DNA from 3 places in the Streptomyces sp. NBC_00086 genome. Region 1 is predicted to be linked to each of the others. Evidence: riboswitches for the same ligand, from Rfam matches in the RefSeq annotation. Region 1 holds a riboswitch; each other region holds the start of a gene.
What was found. A riboswitch is a leader RNA that binds a small molecule or an ion and turns the genes downstream of it on or off. The one in region 1 is predicted to bind thiamine pyrophosphate.

Region 1 (7,366 bases):
GTGCTGTTACAGCCCCTTGGTCCTGATGGTGATCGTGCTGCCCTCGGCGGCGTTCTGGCCCGCGGGGACCGACTGGGAGTCGATGGTGTTGCTGAAGGAGAGGAAGGGCTTGTCGACCTTGACCTTGAAGCCCAGCCCCTCCAGGGTCGCGCGGGCCGCGTCGGCCTCCTGGCCGGTGACGTCCGGGACCGGGATCTGGCGGGGGCCCTTGGACACGGTGAGGGTGACGGTGTCGCCCGCGGCGGCCTGGGTGCCGGCGCCGATCGACTGGTTGGCGACCGTACCGGCGGGGGAGGGGGAGTTGACCTCCTCCGGAGCCGTCTCCACCTTCAGGCCGAGGCCCTCCAGGGTGGAACGGGCCTGGTCCAGGGAGATGCCCGTGACGCGGGGGACCGGCACCGGGCGGCCCTTGCTGACGACCATGGCGACCAGGGTGTCGAGGGCCCGCTTCTGGCCGCCCGTCGGGTCCGTGCTGATCACCGAGCCCTGAGCGATGTCCTGGCTGAAGGCCTGGGTGACGGTGCCCGGCGTCAGGCCGGCCGACTTCAGCTCGGCCTTCGCGGCCTCCAGCGGCTTGCCCTTGAGGTCGGGAACCATGACGACCTCGGGACCGCGCGAGATGGTGAGCGCCACCGCGCCGTTGCCGCGGATGCGCTTGCCGCCGGCGGGGTCCGTGGTCATCACGGTCCCCTTGTCGAAGGCCGCACTGAACTTCCGGTCGACCCGCTTCACCCCGAGCCCGGCCGCCGACAGCTGGGACTTGGCCTCCGCCTCGGTCTTCCCGAGCAGGTTGGGGACCTTCGTGAACTGTCCGGAGCTGATGTACCAGACCCCCGTGCCGAGGCCGAGGCAGAGCAGGACGCCGAGCAAGGCGAGCAGCACGCCCGGACGGCGGATCCGGGAAGCGGTCGACGCCGGGGGCAGGGGCGGGGCCGCGAGCCGGGAAGTGTGGGACACGGGCTCGGCGTGCGACGCGTGTACGGCCTGCGACGCGTGTACGGCCTGCGAGGCGTGCACGGCCTGCGAGGTCACCCGGCGGGGGATCACGCTGGTGCGGTCCTCGGCGGCGGTCCGCTCCGCGGCCCGGGCCTGCGGCGGTACGGCATCCAGCTCGGCGTCGCCGAGCTGGGCGCGGGCGTCCATGGCCAGCCCGAGGAGGGCGGCGGCGTCGTAGGGGCGCAGATCGGGGTTGCGCGCCGTGGCCTGGGCGACGAGCTCGTCCAGCGCGGCGGGCAGCCCGGGGACGGCGGCCGACGGGGGCGGGACGTCCTCGTTGAGGTGCTGGTAGAGCACCTGGGCGGGGTTGGCGCCGGTGTGCGGCTTGGAGCCGGCGAGCATCTCGTAGAAGACGACGCCGCAGGCGTAGACGTCCACGCGGGTGTCGGTGACGCCGTTCTCGATCTGCTCGGGGGCGAGGTAGGAGATGGTGCCGAGGACGGATCCGGTCGTATTGGTCACGGAGTCCACGGACCGGACCAGCCCGAAGTCGGCCACCTTGACCCGGCCGTCGTCGCCGATCAGTACGTTCTCGGGCTTCATGTCCCGGTGCACGAAGCCGGCGCGGTGCGCGGCGCCGAGGGCGGCGAGCACCGGTTCGAGGATGTCGAGGGCCGCGCGGGGCTGGAGCGCGCCGCGCTCGCGGAGCACGTCGCGCAGGGTGCAGCCGGAGACGTACTCCATGGCGAGGTACGTGTACGGGCCGTGCGTGCCCTGGTCGAAGACGGCCACGACGTTGGGGTGCGCCAGGCGGGCCACGGACTTCGCCTCACGGATGAACCGGTCGACGAAGCCGGGGTCGGCAGCGAGGGCCGGGTGCATCACCTTCAGGGCGAGGACGCGGTCCAGGCGGGTGTCGACGGCCCGGTAGACCGTGGCCATGCCGCCGGCCGCGATGCGGGCGTCCACGCGGTAGCGGCCGTCGAGCGTCTGCCCGACGAGGGGGTCATCCAGGGTCGTGTCCACCCGGCGATTCTACGAGGGCCGGGTGGGGCCCCGCCCCGGGCCCGGGCGGTTGCAGCTCACCTGTGACGTGCGGCGCCGTTGCCGGGGGCGCTGCCCCCGGACCCCCGCTCCTCAAACGCCGGAGGGGCCGGATTTTCGCCGGCGTTTGAGGCTCGGGGGTCCGGGGCGGAGCCCCCGGGGAACGGTGGAAGGGCGGGTAGGGGACATTGCCCCGCGCAGCGGTCGCGGCTCAGAACGCCGGGCGTTCCGGGTCGAGGGCGGCGCGGCCCTCCACCGGGGAGGAGGCTTCCGCGAAGCGGCGTTGGGGGATGCGGCCCGCGCGGTGGGCCAGGCGGCCCGCCGACACCGCGTCCCGCATGGCCGCGGCCATCAGGACGGGAAGCTGCGCCCGGGTCACCGCCGAGGCGAGCATGACCGCCGCGCAGCCCAGTTCCATGGCCAGGGCCACGTCCGAGGCCGTTCCGGCCCCCGCGTCCAGGATGACCGGGACCCCGGCCCGCTCGGTGATCAGCTCGAAGTTGTGCGGGTTGCGGATGCCCATGCCGGAGCCGATGGGGGAGCCGAGCGGCATGATCGCCGCGCAGCCCACGTCCTCCAGCTTCCGGGCCAGCACCGGGTCGTCGTTCGTATAGGGGAGGACCGTGAAGCCCTCGTCGACCAGGATCTCCGCCGCGTCGAGCAGCTCGACCCCGTCCGGCAGGAGGGTCCGCTCGTCCGCGACGACCTCCAGCTTGATCCAGCCCGTGCCGAGGGCCTCCCGGGCCAGCCGGGCCGTGAGCACGGCCTCGCCCGCCGTGAAGCAGCCCGCGGTGTTGGGGAGGACCGCGATGCCCAGGCGGTTCAGGACGGAGAGGACCGATCCCTGGACCGTCGGGTCGAGGCGCCGCATCGCGACGGTGGTGAGTTCCGTGCCGGACGCGACCAGCGCCCGTTCCAGGATGTCCAGGCTCGGCGCCCCGCCGGTGCCCATGATCAGGCGCGAGGAGAAGGTCCGGCCGCCCAGGGTGAAGAGGTCGTCCGCCATGCTGCTCAGCCTCCCTGGACCGCGGTGAGGACCTCGACGCGGTCGCCGTCGCTCACGCAGGTGTAGGGCCACTGGCCGCGCGGCACCACGGTCTCGTTGAGGGCGGCCGCGACCCCCTTGGTGGCCTCGGTGAGGGTGGCGACCACCGTGGCGAGCATGGTCCCGTCCGCGATCTCGTGCGGCTCGCCGTTGACGGAGATGGTCATGCGAACGACTCCTGTCGCGTGAGGGTGGGCGTGGACGTGGACAAGGGCGTGGACGTGAGGGCGAAGCGGCGCGGGGTGAAGGGGCGGGCGATCTCCGGCAGTTCGCCGGTGGTCAGCAGGTCCGCCATCACGTCCCCGGTCAGCGGGGTCAGCAGGACCCCGTTGCGGTAGTGCCCGGTGGCCAGGTGCAGCCCCGGGAGTTCGGTAGGACCGAGGAGGGGGGCGTTGTCCGGTGATCCGGGCCGCAGCCCGGCCCGGGTCTCCACCAGGGGGAGTTCGGTGATCCCGGGCACCAGCTCGTGGGCGTCGCGCAGGAGTTCGTAGACCCCGCCCGCGGTGACGGTGGTGTCCCAGCCGAGTTCCTCGCTGGTGGCGCCGAGGACGAGCTCGCCGTTCTCGCGCGGCACCAGGTAGACGTGGCTGCCGCGCACGACGGCCCGTACGGTCCGCGACAGGAACGGCGCGTACGACGGGGGCACCGCGAGCCGCAGCACCTGCCCCTTCACGGGCCGTACGGGGGCCACGGCCTCGGGCGGTACGCCGTCCAGCCGGCCGCTGAGCGAGCCCGCCGCCAGCACCACCTGGTCGGCGCGCAGCTCCGTACCGTCGGCGTCGTCGAGGACCGCGCCGCAGGCCCGGTCGGCGGTGGTCAGCAGCCGCGCCGCCCCCGCGCGGTGCAGGGCGACCCCGGCCCGTTCGCAGGCGGCCAGCAGGGCGGCGGCGAGGCGGCGGGGATCGACCTGGTGGTCGCCGTCCACGCGCAGGCCGCCGCGTACGCCGGGGGCCAGCATCGGTTCCAGGCGGCGGCACTCGCGGCCGGTCAGCCACTCGGACTCCAGGCCGCAGCGGCGCTGGAGGGCGTGCAGTTCGCGCAGGTGCAGCCGGTCGTCGGCGTCGAGGGCGACGGCGAGGGTGCCGCAGGCGCGGTAGCCGATGTCCATGCCGCCGCTGGCTTCGGCGAGCTCGGCGGCGAATTCGGGGTAGCGGGCGGCGGAGGCGAGGTTGAGCCCGAGCAGGGTCTCCTCGCCGTAGTGCAGCTCGGTGACGGCGGCCAGCATGCCGGCCGCGACCTGGGCGGCCCCGCCGCCGGGGGCCGGATCGGCCAGCGCGGTGCGCAGCCCGCGCCGGGCCGCCCGCCAGGCGGTGACCAGGCCGATGATGCCGCCCCCGATGACGAGGACGTCGTGGCCGGGACTCCGGCCCTTCCGATATGAATGCATGGGCGTCCAGCCCCTCCCTTCGCCGGCATGACCCGGATCAGGTTCGTACGGTCGGAGGCCGGCCAGCCTCCCTCTCAGCCCGGTGCGCCCGGACTCCCGCGATAGGTTCGGTGCCAGAGTAACGCCGAGGCCGACGGCCGGTAAGGCTGCCTCCCCGGTGCCGGCCGCCGCCCGGCCGCCGCCCGGTCCCCAGCAGGTTCCCGCCCGCTATTCCTGACGGACCGTCAGTTGATTAGGCTGGGACGCGTGAGCGAGCAGACGCAACAGCAGACGCAGCAGGAGCAAGACACTCGGCGCGGCGTGGTGATCGTCGGCGCGGGGATGGCCGGGGTCCAGACCGCGGTCGCCCTCCGGGAACAGGGCTGGACCGGCCCCGTCACCCTGCTGGGAGCCGAACCCCACCAGCCCTACGACCGGCCCCCGCTGTCCAAGGCGGTGCTCCTCGGCAAGGCCGAGGACTCGGCCTTCGACGTGGACTTCGAGGAGCTCGGCATCGAACTCCGGCTGGGGGTCGAGGTCACCGGACTGCGGGCCGCCGACCGGGAGGTGGACACCGAGGCGGGACCGGTCCCGTACGAGTACCTCGTGCTGGCCACCGGCGCCCTCCCGCTGACCCTGCCCGGCGCGGAGGGCGTCCCCGGGGTGCACCTGCTGCGCACCCTGGACGACGCGGCCCGGCTGCGGCCCGTCCTGGCGGCCGGCTCGGCGGTGGTGGTGGTCGGGGCCGGCTGGATCGGCGCGGAGTTCGCCACCGCCGCCCGCGAGGCGGGCTGCGCGGTGACGGTGGTCGAGGCGGCCGGCCGGGTGCTGGCGGGCGCGCTGCCGGCGGAGGTCGCCGAGCCGATGGGCCGCTGGTACGCCCGGGCGGGCGCCGAGCTGCTGACGGACGCGCGGGTGGCTTCCGTGGAGCCGGGCCGGGTCCTGCTGGCCGACGGGCGGGAGCTGCCGGCCGAGGCGGTGGTGGTGGGCATCGGCGCCCGGCCGGCCACCGGATGGCTGGCCGGATCCGGCGTGGAGCTCGGCCCGGACGGAGCGGTCACCGCCGACGAGTGGCTGCGCACCTCGGTGCCCGGGGTGTACGCCGTGGGGGACTGCGCCTCCTTCCCGTCGGCCCGCTACGGATCCCGGCTGCTGGTGCACCACTGGGACAACGCCCTCCAGGGCCCGCGGGTGGTGGCGGCGGACATCCTGGCCGGAGGTTCGGGGGAGCAGGTCTACGACCCGGTCCCGTACTTCTGGTCGGAGCAGTTCGGTCGCTTCGTGCAGTACGCCGGCCACCACGCCGACGCGGACGCACCGCTGTGGCGCGGCGACCCGGAGGCCGACACCTGGTCGGTGTGCTGGCTGCGGGAAGGCCGGCTGGTCGCGCTCCTCGCGGTGGGCCGCCCGCGCGACCTGGCCCAGGGGCGCCGCCTCATCGAGTCGGGCGCCTTGGTCGACCCGGCGAAGGTCGCGGACCCGGCGACCGCACTGAAGTCGGCGCTCCTGGCCTGACCGCCGGCCCGGTCCCGGCCGAGTCGGGCCCGGCCCCCGCCGGTGCCACCAGCCCCGGCGCGCCCCGCCCCGGTCGGGGCCGGTCGGGGCCGGGCCCCGATCCCGGCCCTGCGGGCGAAGTCCCCTCCCCGCCCTTCGCCCGTTCCCCGGGCTCTGCCCGGACCCGTGCCGGGGCTTCGCCCCGGACCCTCGGACTCCGCCCCCGGGTCCGCGCCGCCGGGCTGCGCCCGGGCCCGTCCCGGGACCGGCCTCGGCCCCGGCCCGGGGTCGGCTCGGGGTCGGCTCGGGTTGAGGGCGGGTCCCGGTTCGGGGTCCTGTTTCCGGCCCTGTTTCCGGCCCCGGCCAAGGGGCCCCCGCCCCGGACGGGGTCGCTCGGGTACCGGCAGTCAGTCCGAGATGGCAGGCTTGTGCTCGTGACCGAGATTGACGCAAAGATCGATGCCCTTGTTCCCGCCTGGCTGTACCTCCCCGACATCGCGGAGATGCTCGACATCGAAGTGACCAAGGTTCGCCAGCTGGTCAAGGAAGGGCAGCTGCTCGCGGTGCGCCGCGGCGAGAACCGCTCCCTCCAGGTCCCCGCGGCCTTCATCGACGGAGACAAGATCGTCAAGGGGCTGGTCGGCCTGCTGACCGTGCTCCGCGACGACCGCTTCACCGACGCGGAGATCCTGGAGTGGCTCTTCACCGCCGACGAGACCCTGCCCGGCACCCCCGTGCAGGCGCTGAGGGAGAATCGCGGCACGGAGGTGAAGCGCCGCGCTCAGGCGCTCGCCATCTGACCTGACTCCGCTTCGTACGCGGTGTGCGGGCCCCCGGCCGGGGGCCCGCACACCGCGTACGTACGTACGACACACCACCCGGGGGTACCCATGTCCGCCATCGCCGCCCAGCTGTCCGATGCCCGGCTCTACCTGTGCACGGATGCCCGCAAGCGGCAGGGCGACCTCCCCGCGTTCCTGGACGCCGTCCTCGCCGGAGGGGTGGACATCGTCCAGCTCCGCGACAAGGGCATGGAGGCGGGAGAGGAACTGGAGCACCTCCAGGTCTTCGCCGAAGCGGCCCGCCGGCACGGCAAGCTGCTCGCCGTGAACGACCGGGCCGACGTCGCGCACGCCATCGGCTCGGACGTGCTCCACCTCGGGCAGGGCGACATCCCGGTGCCCGCCGCCCGCGCCATCCTGGGCCGGGAGGTCCTCGTCGGACGCTCCTGCCACTCGGAGGATGAGGTCGACGCGGCCGTCGCCGAGCCCGGCGTGGACTACTTCTGCACCGGCCCCTGCTGGCCGACCCCCACCAAGCCCGGCCGGTTCGCCCCCGGACTCGGCCTCGTCCGGCACGCGGCCTCCCTCGCCCAGGACCGGCCGTGGTTCGCCATCGGCGGGATCGACGCGGGGAACCTGGACGAAGTGCTGGACGCCGGCGCCTCCCGCGTCGTGGTCGTACGGGCCCTCACTGAGGCC
Region 2 (7,366 bases), 2.0 Mb from region 1:
GACCGGCCGTGGAAGGGGTTCGACGGCAGCCGCACCGAGGCGATCGAACTGGCCCGCGCCGGCGCCGACTACCTGCTGTTCATCGACGGCGACGACGAAATGCAGATCGAGCCCGGGTTCCGGATGCCGGACCTGACGCTCGACGCGTACCAGGTCGCGCTGCACGACGGTCCGATCGTCCACTGGCGGCCGGCGCTGGTCTCCACCCGGCTGCCCTGGCGGTACGTGGGCGTGCTCCACGAGTACATCGAATCCGGAACCGAGTACAGCCGCGACGTGATCGAGGGCTTCAACATCCTCTCCATCGGCGGCGGGGCCCGCCTCCGGGAAGAAGGCCAGCGGGCGAAGTACCTGCGCGATGCGGAAGTCCTCACCGAAGGCCTCGCCAAAGAGCCCGACAACACCCGCTACGCGTTCTACCTGGCCCAGAGCTGGCGCGACGCGGGAGAACCCGAGAAGTCCCTCGCCGCCTACGACCACCGGGTGGCCATGGGCGGCTGGGCCGAAGAGACCTACTGCGCGCAGCTCTACGCCGCGAGGCTCGCGGTCACTCTCGAGAGGCCGTCGGCCGAGGTGATGGACCGCTACCTCCGCGCACACGAGAGCCGTCCCTCACGCGCGGAGGCCCTCGGTGACCTCGCCCGCCTCTGCCGCCTCGAAAGCCGCTGGCCCCTCGCCTACCTGTTCGCCCGGCAGGCGGTACGGGTGCCGCACCCGGACGACATCCTCTTCGTCGAGTTCGCCTGGCACGACTGGCGCGCACTCGACGAGCTCGCGGTGGCCGCCTACTGGACCGGGGAGTACCAGGAGTCGTCGGACTGCTGCGAACGCCTGCTCCAGGAAGGCAAACTGCCCGGCGACCAGCAGGACCGGATCCTCGCGAACCTCGAGTTCGCGCGCCGCAAGCTGGGCGTGGGATCCCGGGCATTCGCCTGACCGTCCGCCCTTTTCACGCCCCCGTCAGCTGGACACCCGGAGAGCTCCCATGACCGTCACTGCCGCGGCCCACGCCGCTTCACCGCTGCTCGACCTGGTGCGGCCGACCCGTCCGACCCACGTGGTCGACGTGGGCGCCAACCCGATCGACGGAGACCCGCCGTACCGGAGCATGCTGGAGGCGGGCCTGTGCAGGGTGACCGGATTCGAGCCCCAGCCCGATGCCCTGGACACCCTGCGACGCCGCAAGGGTCCGTACGAGACCTACCTGCCCGACGCCCTCGGCGACGGCGGCACCCACACGCTCTTCGTAGCCACCAGCTCCGGGATGACCAGCCTCTTCCGCCCCGACACGAACAGGCTGGGGCTCTTCAACGGCTTCAGCGAGTGGGGCCGGATCCGCGAGGAGATCCCCGTCTCCACCCGGCGACTGGACGACGTCGAAGCGGTCGGCACCTTCGACCTGCTGAAGATCGACATCCAGGGGGCCGAGCTGATGGTCTTCCAAGGCGCGCGGAGAAAACTGGCCGAGGCCGTGGCCGTGCACACGGAGGTCTCCTTCGTCCCGCTGTACGAGGACCAGCCCGTGTTCGGCGACGTGGACCAGGAGCTGCGCGGCCAGGGATTCATCCCGCACGCCTTCGCGGCGATCAAGCGCTGGCCGATCGCCCCCGTGGTCTTCGGCGGTGACTTCCGCGTGGCCCGGCACCAGCTCCTCGAAGCCGATGTCGTGTACGTGCGCGACTTCGGACACCCCGAGTCCATGACCGACGAGCAGCTCAGGCAGCTGGCCCTGGTCGCCCACCACGTCTACGACTCGACCGACCTCGCCTACCACTGCCTCGCCCAGCTGAGCATGCGGGGTCTCGCCGATCCCGACGCACCGAACCGCTACCTCGCCGCCCTGGGCTGACACGACGTACGCAACGGCGGCCCGCGACTCCCCCCTCGGTGTCGCGGGCCGTCCGTATGTACCGGGGCCTGGGTCAGTCGGCCAGCGGCAGGTACACGCGGTTGCCCGCGGCCGCGAACTCGGCGGACTTCTCGGCCATGCCCGCCTCGATCTCCTCGGCGCCCAGGTCGCCGCCGTGCTGGCGGCGGATGTCCTGGGAGATCTTCATCGAGCAGAACTTCGGACCGCACATGGAGCAGAAGTGCGCGGTCTTGGCCGGCTCGGCCGGGAGGGTCTCGTCGTGGAACTCACGGGCCGTGTCCGGGTCGAGGGCCAGGTTGAACTGGTCCTCCCAGCGGAACTCGAACCGCGCGTCCGACAGGGCGTCGTCCCATTCCTGGGCGCCCGGGTGCCCCTTGGCCAGGTCCGCCGCGTGGGCCGCGATCTTGTACGTGATGACACCGGTCTTCACGTCGTCGCGGTTCGGCAGGCCCAGGTGCTCCTTGGGCGTGACGTAGCAGAGCATCGCGGTGCCCCACCAGGCGATCATCGCGGCGCCGATGCCCGAGGTGATGTGGTCGTACGCGGGCGCGACGTCGGTGGTCAGCGGGCCGAGCGTGTAGAACGGCGCCTCCTCGCAGATCTCCTGCTGAAGGTCGATGTTCTCCTTGATCTTGTGCATCGGGACGTGCCCGGGGCCCTCGATCATCGTCTGCACGTTGTACCGCTTGGCGATCGTGTTCAGCTCGCCCAGCGTCTTCAGCTCCGCGAACTGCGCCGCGTCGTTGGCGTCCGCGATGGAACCGGGGCGCAGACCGTCACCGAGGGAGTACGTGACGTCGTACGCCGCGAGGATCTCGCAGAGCTCCTCGAAGTTCGTGTAGAGGAAGTTCTCCTTGTGGTGCGCCAGGCACCAGGCGGCCATGATCGAACCGCCGCGCGAGACGATGCCGGTCTTGCGGCGCGCGGTCAGCGGCACGTACGACAGCAGCACGCCGGCGTGGACCGTCATGTAGTCGACGCCCTGCTCGGCCTGCTCGATGACCGTGTCCTTGTAGATCTCCCAGGTCAGGTCCTCGGCGCGGCCGTCGACCTTCTCCAGCGCCTGGTACAGCGGCACGGTGCCGATCGGCACGGGAGAGTTGCGCAGCACCCACTCGCGGGTGGTGTGGATGTTGCGGCCGGTCGAGAGGTCCATGACCGTGTCGGCGCCCCACTTGGTCGCCCAGGTCATCTTGTCCACCTCCTCCTCGATCGAGGAGGTGACGGCGGAGTTGCCGATGTTGGCGTTGACCTTCACCAGGAACCGCTTGCCGATGATCATCGGCTCGATCTCGGGGTGGTTCACATTGACCGGCATGACCGCGCGACCTGCGGCGATCTCCTCGCGGACGACCTCGGGGGAGACGTTCTCGCGGATCGCGACGTACTCCATCTCCGGGGTGATCTCGCCCCGGCGGGCGTACGCGAGCTGCGTGACCGCGGCGCCGCCGCGACCACGGCGGGGCTGGCGCGGACGGCCCGGGAAGACCGCGTCGAGGTTCTTGAGGCCACCGCGCGGCGAGGTGTGCTTGATGCCGTCGTCCTCGGGGCGCACGGGGCGGCCCGCGTACTCCTCGGTGTCGCCGCGGCTGATGATCCAGTTCTCGCGCAGCGGCGGCAGTCCGCGGCGCACGTCGGTCTCGACCTGCGGGTCGGTGTACGGCCCGGACGTGTCGTAGAGCGTGACGTCCTTGCCGTTGGTGAGGTGGACCTGGCGAACCGGCACCCGGATGTCGGGGCGGGAGCCCGCCACGTATCCCTTGTGCCAGCCGGGCTGGCGCTCGGTCTGGCCGTCGGCGTCCTGGCTGACGGCAGGCGTGCGTGCGTCCTGAATGGTCATGAGACCTAATCTCCCTACGCCGGCATTACCCGGTAACAGGTTCGGCGGTCGACGCAGCCTCCTCCCGTACGCATATTCGAATGCGAACGGTGATCAGCGCCCTCTCAGCCCGGTGCTCCGAGCTCCCGCGTTGTGCAAAGTAGCCCCCACGCTAGCGTCATGTGTGGCGTGCTGAACAGTGGGCCCCCTCATCTGTTGCGATGATCAGTCAGTGACGTCCTCGCCGCAGCCCCCCACCGAGCCCACGGATCCCGCTGGTCACGCCGACCACCCCGGCCACGCGCATGCGCACCCCGGTGACTCGCCCGACCGCTCCGCCGGGCACTCCCATGGCCATTCGCACAGCCATGGCCCGGCGGCCCCCGTCTCGAAGCACCTGCGCAAGGTGATCGCGGCCGTTCTGATCCCCTTCGCCACCGCCGTCGTGATCGGCATGGCGGTGCTCTGGCCCGGTGGCGCGCCGGGCCACGAACGCACCGGGGTCGGCTTCGACCGGCAGACCCAGGAGGCCACGGTCGTCGCGCTCCAACACGTCGACTGCAAATCCGTGAACGCCGCGCAGGTGCCGGCCACCGGCGACACCTCCACCCCCGAGGGACGCGAGGCCCTCGCCTCGCAGACCGGCGAGTGCAAGAAGGCCACCATCAGGGTGGGCAGCGGCCCCGACAAGGGCCGCGAGTTCATCGAGATCGTCCAGCCGGGCGCTCCACGACAGTTGACGGACGGCCAGGACGTGGTGGTCGCCTACGCTCCGGACGCGCCCCGGGACCTCCAGTACTCCGTGATCGACGTGAACCGCAAGCTGCCGATGGCCCTCCTCGCGGGCATCTTCGCCCTCGCGGTCGTCCTCGTCGGGCGGATGCGCGGGCTGTTCGCGCTCATCGCCCTCGCCGTCAGCTTCGCGGTGCTGACCCTCTTCATCCTCCCGGCGATCCTGCAGGGGTCGAACCCGCTGGTCGTGGCCGTGGTCGGAGCCAGCGCGATCATGCTGATCGCGCTCTACATGTGCCACGGGCTGACGGCCCGCACCTCGGTCGCGGTCCTCGGCACCATCATCTCGCTGCTGCTGATCGGCCTGCTGGGCTCGCTGTTCATCGACTGGGCATTCCTCAGCGGCAACACCGACGACAACACCGGGCTGATCCACGGGCTCTACCCGAACATCGACATGAGCGGTTTGCTGCTTGCGGGTGTCATCATCGGATCGCTCGGCGTACTCGACGACGTGACCGTCACTCAGACCTCGGCGGTCTGGGAACTCCACCAGGCAGACCCGTCGATGGGCCCCCGCGGGCTCTATCGTGCGGGCATCCGCATCGGGCGCGACCACATCGCGTCGGTGGTGAACACCCTGGTACTGGCGTACGCGGGCGCGGCGTTGCCCCTGCTCCTCTTGTTCTCGATCGCGAACAGCAGCATGGGTTCGGTGGCCAACAGCGAGCTGGTCGCGGAAGAGATCGTACGGACCCTCGTGGGCTCGATCGGACTGGTCGCCTCGGTACCCGTGACGACGGCGCTGGCCGCGCTGGTGGTGTCCGCCGACCGCGCGGAATCCCCGGCGGCCACAGCGGCCTCGGGGCCGCTCCGCGGCGGCCGGGGTCGGCGACGCAAGCGCTGAAAGGCGGACCGGCGGGCGCGACTGGTCAGTTCGCGCGCACGGCCGGCCGTGAGGAACGGCAGGGTGGAGCACTCAGCGCGTCGGCACGCTGAGCCGTGGTGCATGAATCCGGTGATGCAGGTGATGCAGGTGCTGTGGTTGATGCAGGTGGTGCGGTGATGCCGTGATGGGTGCCGGCGCGCCCTGGTCAGCGGATGTCCGGCCGGGCTTCGGTCAGCCCGCGTTCTGCTCGTTCTGCTGCGACTCCGCGAGGATCTTGTCGAGCGCCTCGTCGAGGTTCTCCTCGAAGTCACCGAGGTTGCGCTCCTGGCCGAGCGGAACGATCCGGTCGGTGCGGTCGAGGAAGGCCACGAGTGGCGCCGCGCTCGCACGGAAGAGTGCCCGGTCTGCACCTACTTGCAGCCGGATGTGGACATCGGACAGTTCCTCCGGATCGGTCGGGGCGATGTGGACATCACCGTCACCGCACGGCTTGTTGATGCCGTCCAGAAGGAGCTCCCGGCCGAACGCCCAGGTCACGGGCGCATCTCCGGGAAGGTGGAAGGTCAGACGGACTGCGTAGGGGTCACGAGCGTCGTACCGGAGTTCCACCGGGATCCGGAACGAGAGCTCCTCGGAAACGAGGAAACTCATCATGACCTCTGCCTGTACCGACTCGCGCATTGCCTACCCCGCTGTAGTGGAAGTGGCCAGGAATGATCCCCCAAGGCCCTCTTGACAAGAGTGGTGTAAGCGCTTGCAGATCACAAGGAGTGAGTTTTCAGATACTGATAGAGAACGAGAGGGTGCTCAACAGCGCGCCTACTTCACTCCGTAGCCGATCGACCGCATACAGCAATCGACTTTCCTGGTGCAGAGGGAGAGAAATCGCCATGGTCGCGGCGGTGTCGCCGGCCGTGATGGGGATGGCCGCGCACACCGTGCCCAGGGCGTATTCCTGCCGTTCGGCCACCGGCTGCATCCGCTCCATGGAGCCGATCCGCTGCTCCAGAGCCCGCAGATCCCGCACGGTGTAGGGGGTGATGGCCTCGACCGGGTGACGGTCGTAGTAGTCCTTGCGCGCCTTCTCGTCGAGCTGGCCGAGCAGGCACTGCCCGATGGCGTGCGCGTGGCCGGTCTCGCGGAAATCGGCCCACTCTTCGCAGGCCGGGTTCGCCGGGGTGTCCGAGACACCCACGACCTCGATTTCACCCTCGCGGTAGACCGCGAAGTAGACGGGGGCCCCGACCGCGTCGCGGAAGTGCGCGAGGGAGTCGAGGATCATGCTGCGACGTTTCTGCTGAAGTCCGCCACCGGCCAGACGGCCCGCGGCGTCCCCCAGGACGAAGACCCCGCTCTCGCGTCGCAGATAGCCCTCGTGGGTCAGGGTGCGCAGCAGGTGGTACGCGGTGGGAAGCGGGAGCCCGGCCTCGCGCGCCAGTTGTTTCGCCGGGGCTCCCTCGCTATGGGAACCCACCGCTTCGAGCAGCCTCAGCGCGCGCTGCACCGAACCGATCAGAGTCGGCACACCGGCATTGTGAACCGAAGACAAAGCTCACCCCCAGGCGTGGCGGCAGGCCTTGGGGGGGCCCGCCCTGCGGGGGCCGCCCCCGCGTGTGCCGTGACTCCTGGGGGTCGTGCTCGGTGGCTGTACCAAAGAACCGCAGGTCAGAGCGGTAGTACCGGCGTTCGGTGCCCAGGGAACGGCACAGATTGCCACTCTATCCGCCGATTCCCGGGCTGTGAGCGGTTTAGCGCTTCACGTTCCCTCAGCTGGGTTAATCCCACTGTGACCCTGGTTGCGCCAGTTCTACCACTCTCCGGCGGAGGACTTCGACTCGGAGCCCTTGAACTTCCTGACGACGAAGATCAGGCCTCCGACGAGGGCCACGAGGAGCAGGGCCTTGAAGAGGAAGCCGATCAGCGCACCGATGATGCTGGTGATCACACCACCGAAGACGAACAGCACCAGCAGCGGGACGGCGACCCACTTGACCCACCACGGCATGCCCTCGAATATCCCTCGGATGCCTTCCATGTCCTCGACCTCTTCTTCCTA
Region 3 (7,366 bases), 3.9 Mb from region 1:
TCTGGAAGAGGTACGCACTACGTAAAACCTGCCAGACGTGAACGGAGCCCTCGGGTGCTCATAGGCCTGCTCACCGCCATCGCGGCGTCCATCTGCTACGGCACGGGATCCGTCCTGCAAGCCGTGGGCTCACGGCGGGCGGCCCGGATGTCGCCCACCGCCGCCGGGGTCACCCAGCACGGCGGCCCGAACCTCAGCTCGACGGCGAAGGCCGCGATGACCTGGGAGTTCATCGTCGGCACCATCCTGGACTTCGTGGGCTTCGGGCTGGGCGCCCTGGCCGCCCGCCTCCTGCCGCTCTTCCTCTCTCAGACGGTCATCAGCGCCAACCTGGTGATCACGGCCGTGCTGAGCGTGAAGATGCTCGGCATCCGGCTGACCCGCAAGGAATGGACCTCCATCGGGGTCGTCTGTGCGGCACTGGTCCTGCTCGCGACCGCGGCGGGCCACGAGGGCGGCCACTACGCTCCGGCGTCCACGCACTGGTGGCTCCTGGGCGTGACCGTACTGATCATCGTGGGCGGCACGGTGGCGGTACGTTTCCTCGGCGCCCGGGCCGCGATCCTGGCGGGCCTGCTGTCGGGTCTGGCGTTCGGCGCGCTGGGCGTCGGGGTCCGCATCCTCAACGGCGTGGAGCCGTTCTCGTTCCCGTCCCTCCTCGCCGACCCGGCCCTGTACGCCATCGTCCTGGCGGGGGTCGGCGGCATGTACCTGCACACCGTGGCGCTCCAGATCGGCTCGGTGAACGGCGCCACCGCGGCCCTGGTGGTCGGCGAAACCGTGCTCCCCGGCGCGATCGGCGTCCTCTGGCTCGGCGACGCGTCCCGCCCCGGCATGGCCTGGCTGGCGGTCCTCGGCTTCGTCCTGGCGGTAGCCGGCGCGGTGGCAGTCGCCTGGTACGGCAACCACGAGGACGCACACGGAGACGTCCCCACCCCGGTCGGCTGAAACCCGGGGAAGCACCGGGGCTGGTCGCTTTCAGCCGTCCGGCATTTGAGGACCGGGGTCTGGGGCGGAGCCCGGACCCCTCAGCCCGTCCGGCGCTTGAGGACCGGGTCAGGGCCGGCCCTGGGAACGGTGGAAGGGCGGGTAGGGGAACTCCGCCCCGCGCAGCGGCAGGGGCCACCACGCGGACTGCTCCCCCGCGCAGCGGCAAGGGTCGCTGCGCGGGACTCCGCCCGGCCCTACTCCCCCGCCAGCACGACCACCTCGCCCGGGGCGAACTCCACCTCGACCCGGTCCCCGACCGCCGGCGCCCCCTCAAGCCCGCACTCCGCCTCGAGCACGGGCCCCACCTCGGGCCGCAGCGACAGCGCAACATGCGTCCCCCGAAAGGTCCGCGACACCACCTCGCACCCCAGCCCCCCGGGCGCCAGCACCACCCCCGCCGGCCGGATCAGCACACGATGATCCCCCGACGGCGACCCGGCCGGAACCGGCACCTTGCCCCACGGCGTCACGGCCACCCCGGCGGAAAGCACCGCACGCACCACGTTCTCGAAGCCCAGGAACCGCGCCACGAACTCCGACGCCGGCCGCTGCCACACCTCCAGCGGGGTCCCCGCCTGCGCGATCCGCCCGTCCCGCATCACGACCACCCGGTCGGCCAGCGCGAACGCCTCGCCCTGGTCGTGCGTGACGGCCAGTACGGTCGTGCCCAGCCGCGAGAACAGCCCCTGCAACTCCACCACGAGCCGCTCCCGCAGCCCCCGGTCCAGCTGCCCGAGCGGCTCGTCCAGCATCAGCAGCCGCGGCGAAGGCGCCAGCGCCCGCGCCAGCGCGACCCGTTGCTGCTCGCCGCCGGACAGCGAGGCCACCGCCCGGCCCTGCGCCCCGGGCAGCCCGACCAGCTCCAGGAGCTCGGTGACCCGCGCCTCGGAGGACTGCTTCGAAGCACCCCGCATCCGCAGCCCGAAGGCGACGTTCCCGCCCACGTCCCGGTGCGGGAACAGCTGGTGGTCCTGGAACATCAGGCCCACCCCCCGCCGGTGTACGGGCACTGCGGCCTGGTCGGCGCCGCCCAGGAGCACCCTCCCGCCGGCGACGGGCTGGAGCCCGGCCACCACCCGCAGCAGGGTGGACTTGCCGCTCCCGCTCGGCCCCAGCACGCACACGATCTCGTGCTCGGCGACCGCCAGGTCCACGGCGTCCACGACCGCGCGCTCACCGAAGCGGACCGACACCCCTTCCAGCTGAAGCAGGGTCATCAGAACTCTCCGGAGGTCTTGTCGGGCCGCAGCCGCTCCAGCAGGAGCAGGGACACCGCGCACGTCAGCATCAGGATCGTGCTCAGGGCCATCGCCTGGCCGTAGTTCATCTCCCCGGCCCGCCCCAGCAGTCGCGCCACGGCGACCGGCAGCGTCGGATGGTCGGGCCGCGCGATGAAGACGGTCGCCCCGAACTCCCCGAGGGACACGGCGAAGGCGAAGCCCGCCGCGATCAGCAGGGCCCGCCGCACCATCGGCAGGTCCACCTCCCGCCAGGCCCGCAGCGGTGAGGCGCCGAGCACGGCGGCGGCCTCCCGCAGCCGTCCGTCGACCGCGCGGAGCACCGGCAGCATGGTCCGTACGACGAAGGGAACGCCCACCAGCGCCTGCGCCAACGGCACCAGGATCCACGAGGTCCGCAGGTCCAGCGGGGGCTCGTCGAGGGTGATGAGGAAGCCGAAGCCGACGGTCACGGCCGACACCCCCAGCGGGAGCATCAGCAGGGCGTCGAAGCCCCGTACGAAACGGCCCGCGCGCCGGGTCAGCGCCGCGGCGGCGAGCCCGCCGACGACGAGCGCGATGGCGGTGGCGGCGAGCGCGTACTGCAGGGAGTTCCAGATCGCCTCCAGCGGCGGCACCAGGAAGGTACCGCCGCCGGCGCCGACTTCCTGGAGCGCCCGGTAGAAGCCGAACCCGTACCCGCCGGGGGCGTCGAGGGAGCGTTCGACGAGCACGGCGAGCGGCGCCACGATCAGCAGCGCCACCGTCAGCAGCACCCCGCCGAGCAGGGTGCGCTGGGCCCAGCCGCGCGGCCGGTGCGTGGTCCGTCCCGGGTCGACGAGCCGCAGTGCGGTCTCCCGCTTGCGCACGGTCCAGGCGTGCACGCCGAGGATCGCGCCGATGGCCGCGAACTGCACCATCGTCAGCACGGCGGCCGTCGGCAGGTCCAGGAGCTGCGCGGTCTGCCGGTACACCTCCACCTCCAGCGTGGAGTACGCGGGCCCGCCCAGGATCTGCACGACGCCGAAGGAGGAGAACGTGAACAGGAACACCATCAGCGAGGCGGCGGCCACCGCCGGCACCAGCGCGGGCAGCGTCACGCGCCGCCAGGCGGCGAACCGCCCGGCGCCGAGCACCCGGGCGGCCTCTTCCTGCCGTGGATCGAGCTGCGCCCACAGGCCGCCGACCGTGCGGATGACGACGGCGTAGTTGAAGAAGACGTGCGCGAGCAGGATCGCCCATACGGTCGTGTCGAGGCGGATCCCCCACACCTCGTCCAGCAGACCGTTCCGCCCCACCAGCGCGAGGAACGCGGTGCCGACCACGACGGTCGGCAGCACGAACGGCACCGTCACGAGCGCCCGCAGCACCTGCTTGCCGGGGAACTCGAAGCGCGCGAAGACGTACGCGCCGGGGAGTGCGATCAGGAGCGTGAGCGCCGTGGACGCGAGCGCCTGCCAGGTGGTGAACCAGAGCACGTCGCCGATGTCGGGCCGGGCCAGCACCTCGCCGATCCGGCCGAACTGCCAGCCGGTGTCGGTCTTGAGCCCGCGCCCGACGATCGCGGCCACGGGGTACGCGAAGAACAGCCCGAAGAAGACGAGCGGCACGGCCATCAGACCGAGCCTGACGGCCGTGGCCCGCCCGCTCTCCTTCGGTACGGAACTCAACCGTCCTACTTCACGACGAGCGCGGTCCACGCCTTGACCCACTGGTCGCGGTTCTTGGCGATGGCCTCCGGGGCGACCGTCTCGGGCTTCTCGATGACGACGCCGTGCTTGGTGAACAGCTCCGGCACCGCCGCGTCCTTGGTCACCGGGTTCACGAACATCTGGAGCGGCATGTCCTCCTGGAACTTCTTGGAGATCAGGAAGTCCAGGAGCGCCTTGCCGCCCTCCTCGTTCTTCGCGCCCTTGAGCAGACCCGCGAACTCGGTCTGGCGGAAGCACGTGCCCGTCGCGACGCCCGTGGGGGCCTCGGCCGGCTGCGGCTCGCCGAAGAGCACCTCGACCGGCGGGCTGGAGGCGTAGGAGACGACCAGCGGCCGGTCGCCCTTGGCCTTCTTTCCGCCCGCCGAGCCGGAGAAGCGCTCGTTGTAGGCCTGCTCCCAGCCGTCGACGACCTCGACGCCGTTGGCCTTGAGCTTGCTCCAGTAGTCCTTCCAGCCCTCGTCGCCGTACTTGCCGACGGAGGCGAGGAGGAAGCCGAGGCCGGGCGAGGAGGTCGCGGCGTTCTCGGTGACCAGCAGGTTCTTGTACTCCGGCTTGATCAGGTCGTCCAGCGTCTGCGGCGGGGCGATCTTCTTGTCGGCGAAGTAGGCCTTGTCGTAGTTCACGCAGATGTCGCCGGAGTCGACGGGGGTGACCCGGTGCTCCTTGTCGGCCACGAACTCGGGCTTCACCTCGGCCAGCCCCTTGGCCTCGTACGGCGTGAAGATGCCGTTGTCGAGGGCACGGGAGAGGAGCGTGTTGTCCACGCCGAAGAAGACGTCGCCGCGCGGGGAGCCCTTGGTGAGGATCTCCTGGTTCAGGGCGGCGCCCGCGTCGCCCGACTTCAGGACCTTGACGGTGTAGCCGCTCTGCTGCTCGAACTCCTTGAGGACCGTGTCGGTCACGTTGAAGGAGTCGTGCGAGACGAGGGTGATCGTCTTGGACTTCGGAGCGGCGCTCGCCCCGGCGGACTTGTCCTTGGCATCGCTGCCGCAGGCGCTGAGCGTGGTGACGCCGAGCGCGGCCACGAGCGCGATGCCCGCCATCTTCTTGGTGGTGCTCATTGGTGCATTCCTCCTGGGATGTCCAGGAGAAGACGCGGCCCTGCCCGGCGCTCTGTGGAGCGGACGCCGGGCAGGGCGCAACAGCTTGAGTGGTGACCGAACTTCCTACCCCGAATGACCGGGGCGAGGTTCAGAGGGTCTGCGGTGACGGTTACCGCACTCTCAGCGCTGTGGCGCTCCCCTGTCGGAATATGAAATTGGTTTCGGCCACAGGGTACCCCGTGGCCGAATGCGAACCTCAACTGGCGGAAATCAGCGCTCCGAGGCGGCGAGCTGGCCGCACGCGCCGTCGATCTCCTGGCCACGGGTGTCGCGGACGGTCACCGGCACGCCGTGGCGGGCGATGGCGTCAACGAAGGCCTTCTCGTCCTCGGGCCGCGAAGCGGTCCACTTCGAGCCCGGCGTCGGGTTCAGCGGGATCAGGTTGACGTGCACGCGCTTGCCCTTGAGCAGCTTGCCGAGCAGGTCGCCGCGCCAGGCCTGGTCGTTGATGTCGCGGATCAGGGCGTACTCGATGGAGATCCGGCGGCCGGACTTCTCCGCGTACTCCCAGGCCGCGCCGAGCACCTCGCGGACGTTCCAGCGGGTGTTCACGGGGACCAGGGTGTCGCGCAGCTCGTCGTCCGGGGCGTGCAGGGAGACGGCGAGGCGGCACTTGAAGCCCTCGTCGGCGAAGCGCAGCATCGCCGGGACCAGACCCACGGTGGAGACGGTGATCCCGCGCTGGGACAGGCCCAGGCCATCGGGCTCCGGGTCGGTGAGGCGGCGGATGGCGCCGACGACGCGGTTGTAGTTGGCGAGCGGCTCACCCATGCCCATGAAGACGATGTTCGACAGCCGGGCGGGCCCGCCGGGGACCTCGCCGTCGCGCAGGGCGCGCATGCCGTCGACGATCTGGTGCACGATCTCGGCGGTCGACAGGTTGCGGTCGAGGCCCGCCTGGCCGGTGGCGCAGAACGGGCAGTTCATTCCGCAGCCGGCCTGCGAGGAGATGCACATGGTGACCCGGTCCGGGTAGCGCATCAGCACCGACTCGACGAGCGTGCCGTCGTGCAGCTTCCACAGGGTCTTGCGGGTGGTGTCGTCGTCGCACGAGATGTGGCGCAGGACGTTCATCAGGTCCGGCAGCAGCTCCTGCTGGAGCTTCTCGCGGGAGGCGGCCGGGATGTCGGTCCACTCGGCCGGGTCGTGCGCGTACCGGGCGAAGTAGTGCTGGGAGAGCTGCTTGGCCCGGAAGGGCTTCTCGCCGATCGCGGCGACCGCCTCCCGGCGCTCCTCGGGGGTGAGGTCGGCGAGGTGCCGGGGCGGCTTCTTCGCTCCACGAGGGGCGACGAAAGTGAGCTCTCCCGGGACTGGGCGGGCCATGGCAGGTACTCCTTGTAAGACGAAAGGCGCGCCGCAGAAGCAGCGCGCCTTCCAAGAGTAACCGCCCTACCTGCACGGGCGCCTTTTCGCAGGTCAGCCCGTGCCCACGAACGCCGCCAGCAGCAGCCAGACCACCGGGGCCGTCGGAAGCAGGGAATCCAGCCGGTCCATGATGCCGCCGTGACCCGGCAGCAGCGTGCCCATGTCCTTGATCCCGAGATCCCGCTTGATCATGGATTCCCCGAGGTCGCCGAGCGTGGCGCTGACCGCGACGGCGAGGCCGAGCACCAGGCCCTGCCACCAGACGCCCCCGTCGATCAGGAACTCCATGCACAGCGCGCCGGCGCCCATCGCGAAGGCCACCGCTCCGAAGAGCCCCTCGCGGGTCTTTCCTGGGCTGATGCGCGGGGCGAGCTTGGTCTTGCCGAAGCGCCAGCCGACCGCGTAGGCCCCGGTGTCGCTGACCACCGTCAGGAGCAGGAAGGTGATCACCCGCTGCGGCCCGTCGTCGGCGGTGAGCAGCATCGCGACGAAGGTGGCCAGGAAAGGCACGTAGAACGCCGCGAAGGCGCCCGCCGTGACGTCCTTGAGGTAGTCCTCGGGCGGCTCGGTCATCCGCCAGACGAGGACCGCCAGCACCGTCAGCGCCATGGCCACCCAGGCACCCTCGGCCCCGCGGACGTATCCGGCGATGACCATGGCCGCGCCGCCGATGGCGAGCGGGACCAGCGGGGCCTTGATGCCCTTCTTCTCCTGCAGCCGGGAGGTGAGCTCCCACAGGCCGACGACGACCGCCACGACGACGACGCCGACGAAGACCGCCTTGACGATGAGCAGCGAAGCGAAGATCACCGCACCGAGGCCCACTCCGACCCCTATGGCGGCACGCAGGTCCCGCCCGGCACGCTTCTTCTGAGGCGGTGGCGAGGCGTCCTGCGGTGCCGGCGAAGGCGGAGTCGGCGGGGGGCTGGGCATGGGCTCCTGCGGCGGTGTATCGGCGCGGAAGAGGGGGCCGCCGTCA

Region 2: linked by a shared signal. The riboswitch ahead of thiC (phosphomethylpyrimidine synthase ThiC) and the one ahead of thiO (glycine oxidase ThiO) in region 1 are both predicted to bind thiamine pyrophosphate.
Region 3: linked by a shared signal. The riboswitch ahead of OG276_RS09755 (thiamine ABC transporter substrate binding subunit) and the one ahead of thiO (glycine oxidase ThiO) in region 1 are both predicted to bind thiamine pyrophosphate.

What each region holds. Positions count from the first base shown of each region.
Region 1 is NZ_JAPELZ010000001.1:6,117,322-6,124,687, forward strand. Features, by position in the region: gene pknB (Stk1 family PASTA domain-containing Ser/Thr kinase) at 7-1,962, opposite strand; gene OG276_RS27745 (thiazole synthase) at 2,192-2,986, opposite strand; gene thiS (sulfur carrier protein ThiS) at 2,992-3,192, opposite strand; gene thiO (glycine oxidase ThiO) at 3,189-4,412, opposite strand; TPP riboswitch at 4,410-4,522, opposite strand; gene OG276_RS27760 (NAD(P)/FAD-dependent oxidoreductase) at 4,659-5,906, shown strand; gene OG276_RS27765 (Rv2175c family DNA-binding protein) at 6,320-6,685, shown strand; gene thiE (thiamine phosphate synthase) at 6,776-7,366, shown strand, end outside.
Region 2 is NZ_JAPELZ010000001.1:4,143,970-4,151,335, reverse strand. Features, by position in the region: gene OG276_RS18580 (glycosyltransferase) at 1-936, shown strand, start outside; gene OG276_RS18575 (FkbM family methyltransferase) at 986-1,849, shown strand; gene thiC (phosphomethylpyrimidine synthase ThiC) at 1,923-3,710, opposite strand; TPP riboswitch at 3,705-3,849, opposite strand; gene OG276_RS18565 (YibE/F family protein) at 3,922-5,328, shown strand; gene OG276_RS18560 (SsgA family sporulation/cell division regulator) at 5,542-5,991, opposite strand; gene OG276_RS18555 (helix-turn-helix domain-containing protein) at 6,089-6,826, opposite strand; gene OG276_RS18550 (DUF5326 family protein) at 7,118-7,345, opposite strand.
Region 3 is NZ_JAPELZ010000001.1:2,248,215-2,255,580, forward strand. Features, by position in the region: gene OG276_RS09740 (hypothetical protein) at 55-948, shown strand; gene OG276_RS09745 (ABC transporter ATP-binding protein) at 1,185-2,207, opposite strand; gene OG276_RS09750 (iron ABC transporter permease) at 2,207-3,823, opposite strand; gene OG276_RS09755 (thiamine ABC transporter substrate binding subunit) at 3,883-4,980, opposite strand; TPP riboswitch at 5,065-5,173, opposite strand; gene rlmN (23S rRNA (adenine(2503)-C(2))-methyltransferase RlmN) at 5,233-6,345, opposite strand; gene OG276_RS09765 (phosphatidate cytidylyltransferase) at 6,439-7,366, opposite strand, start outside.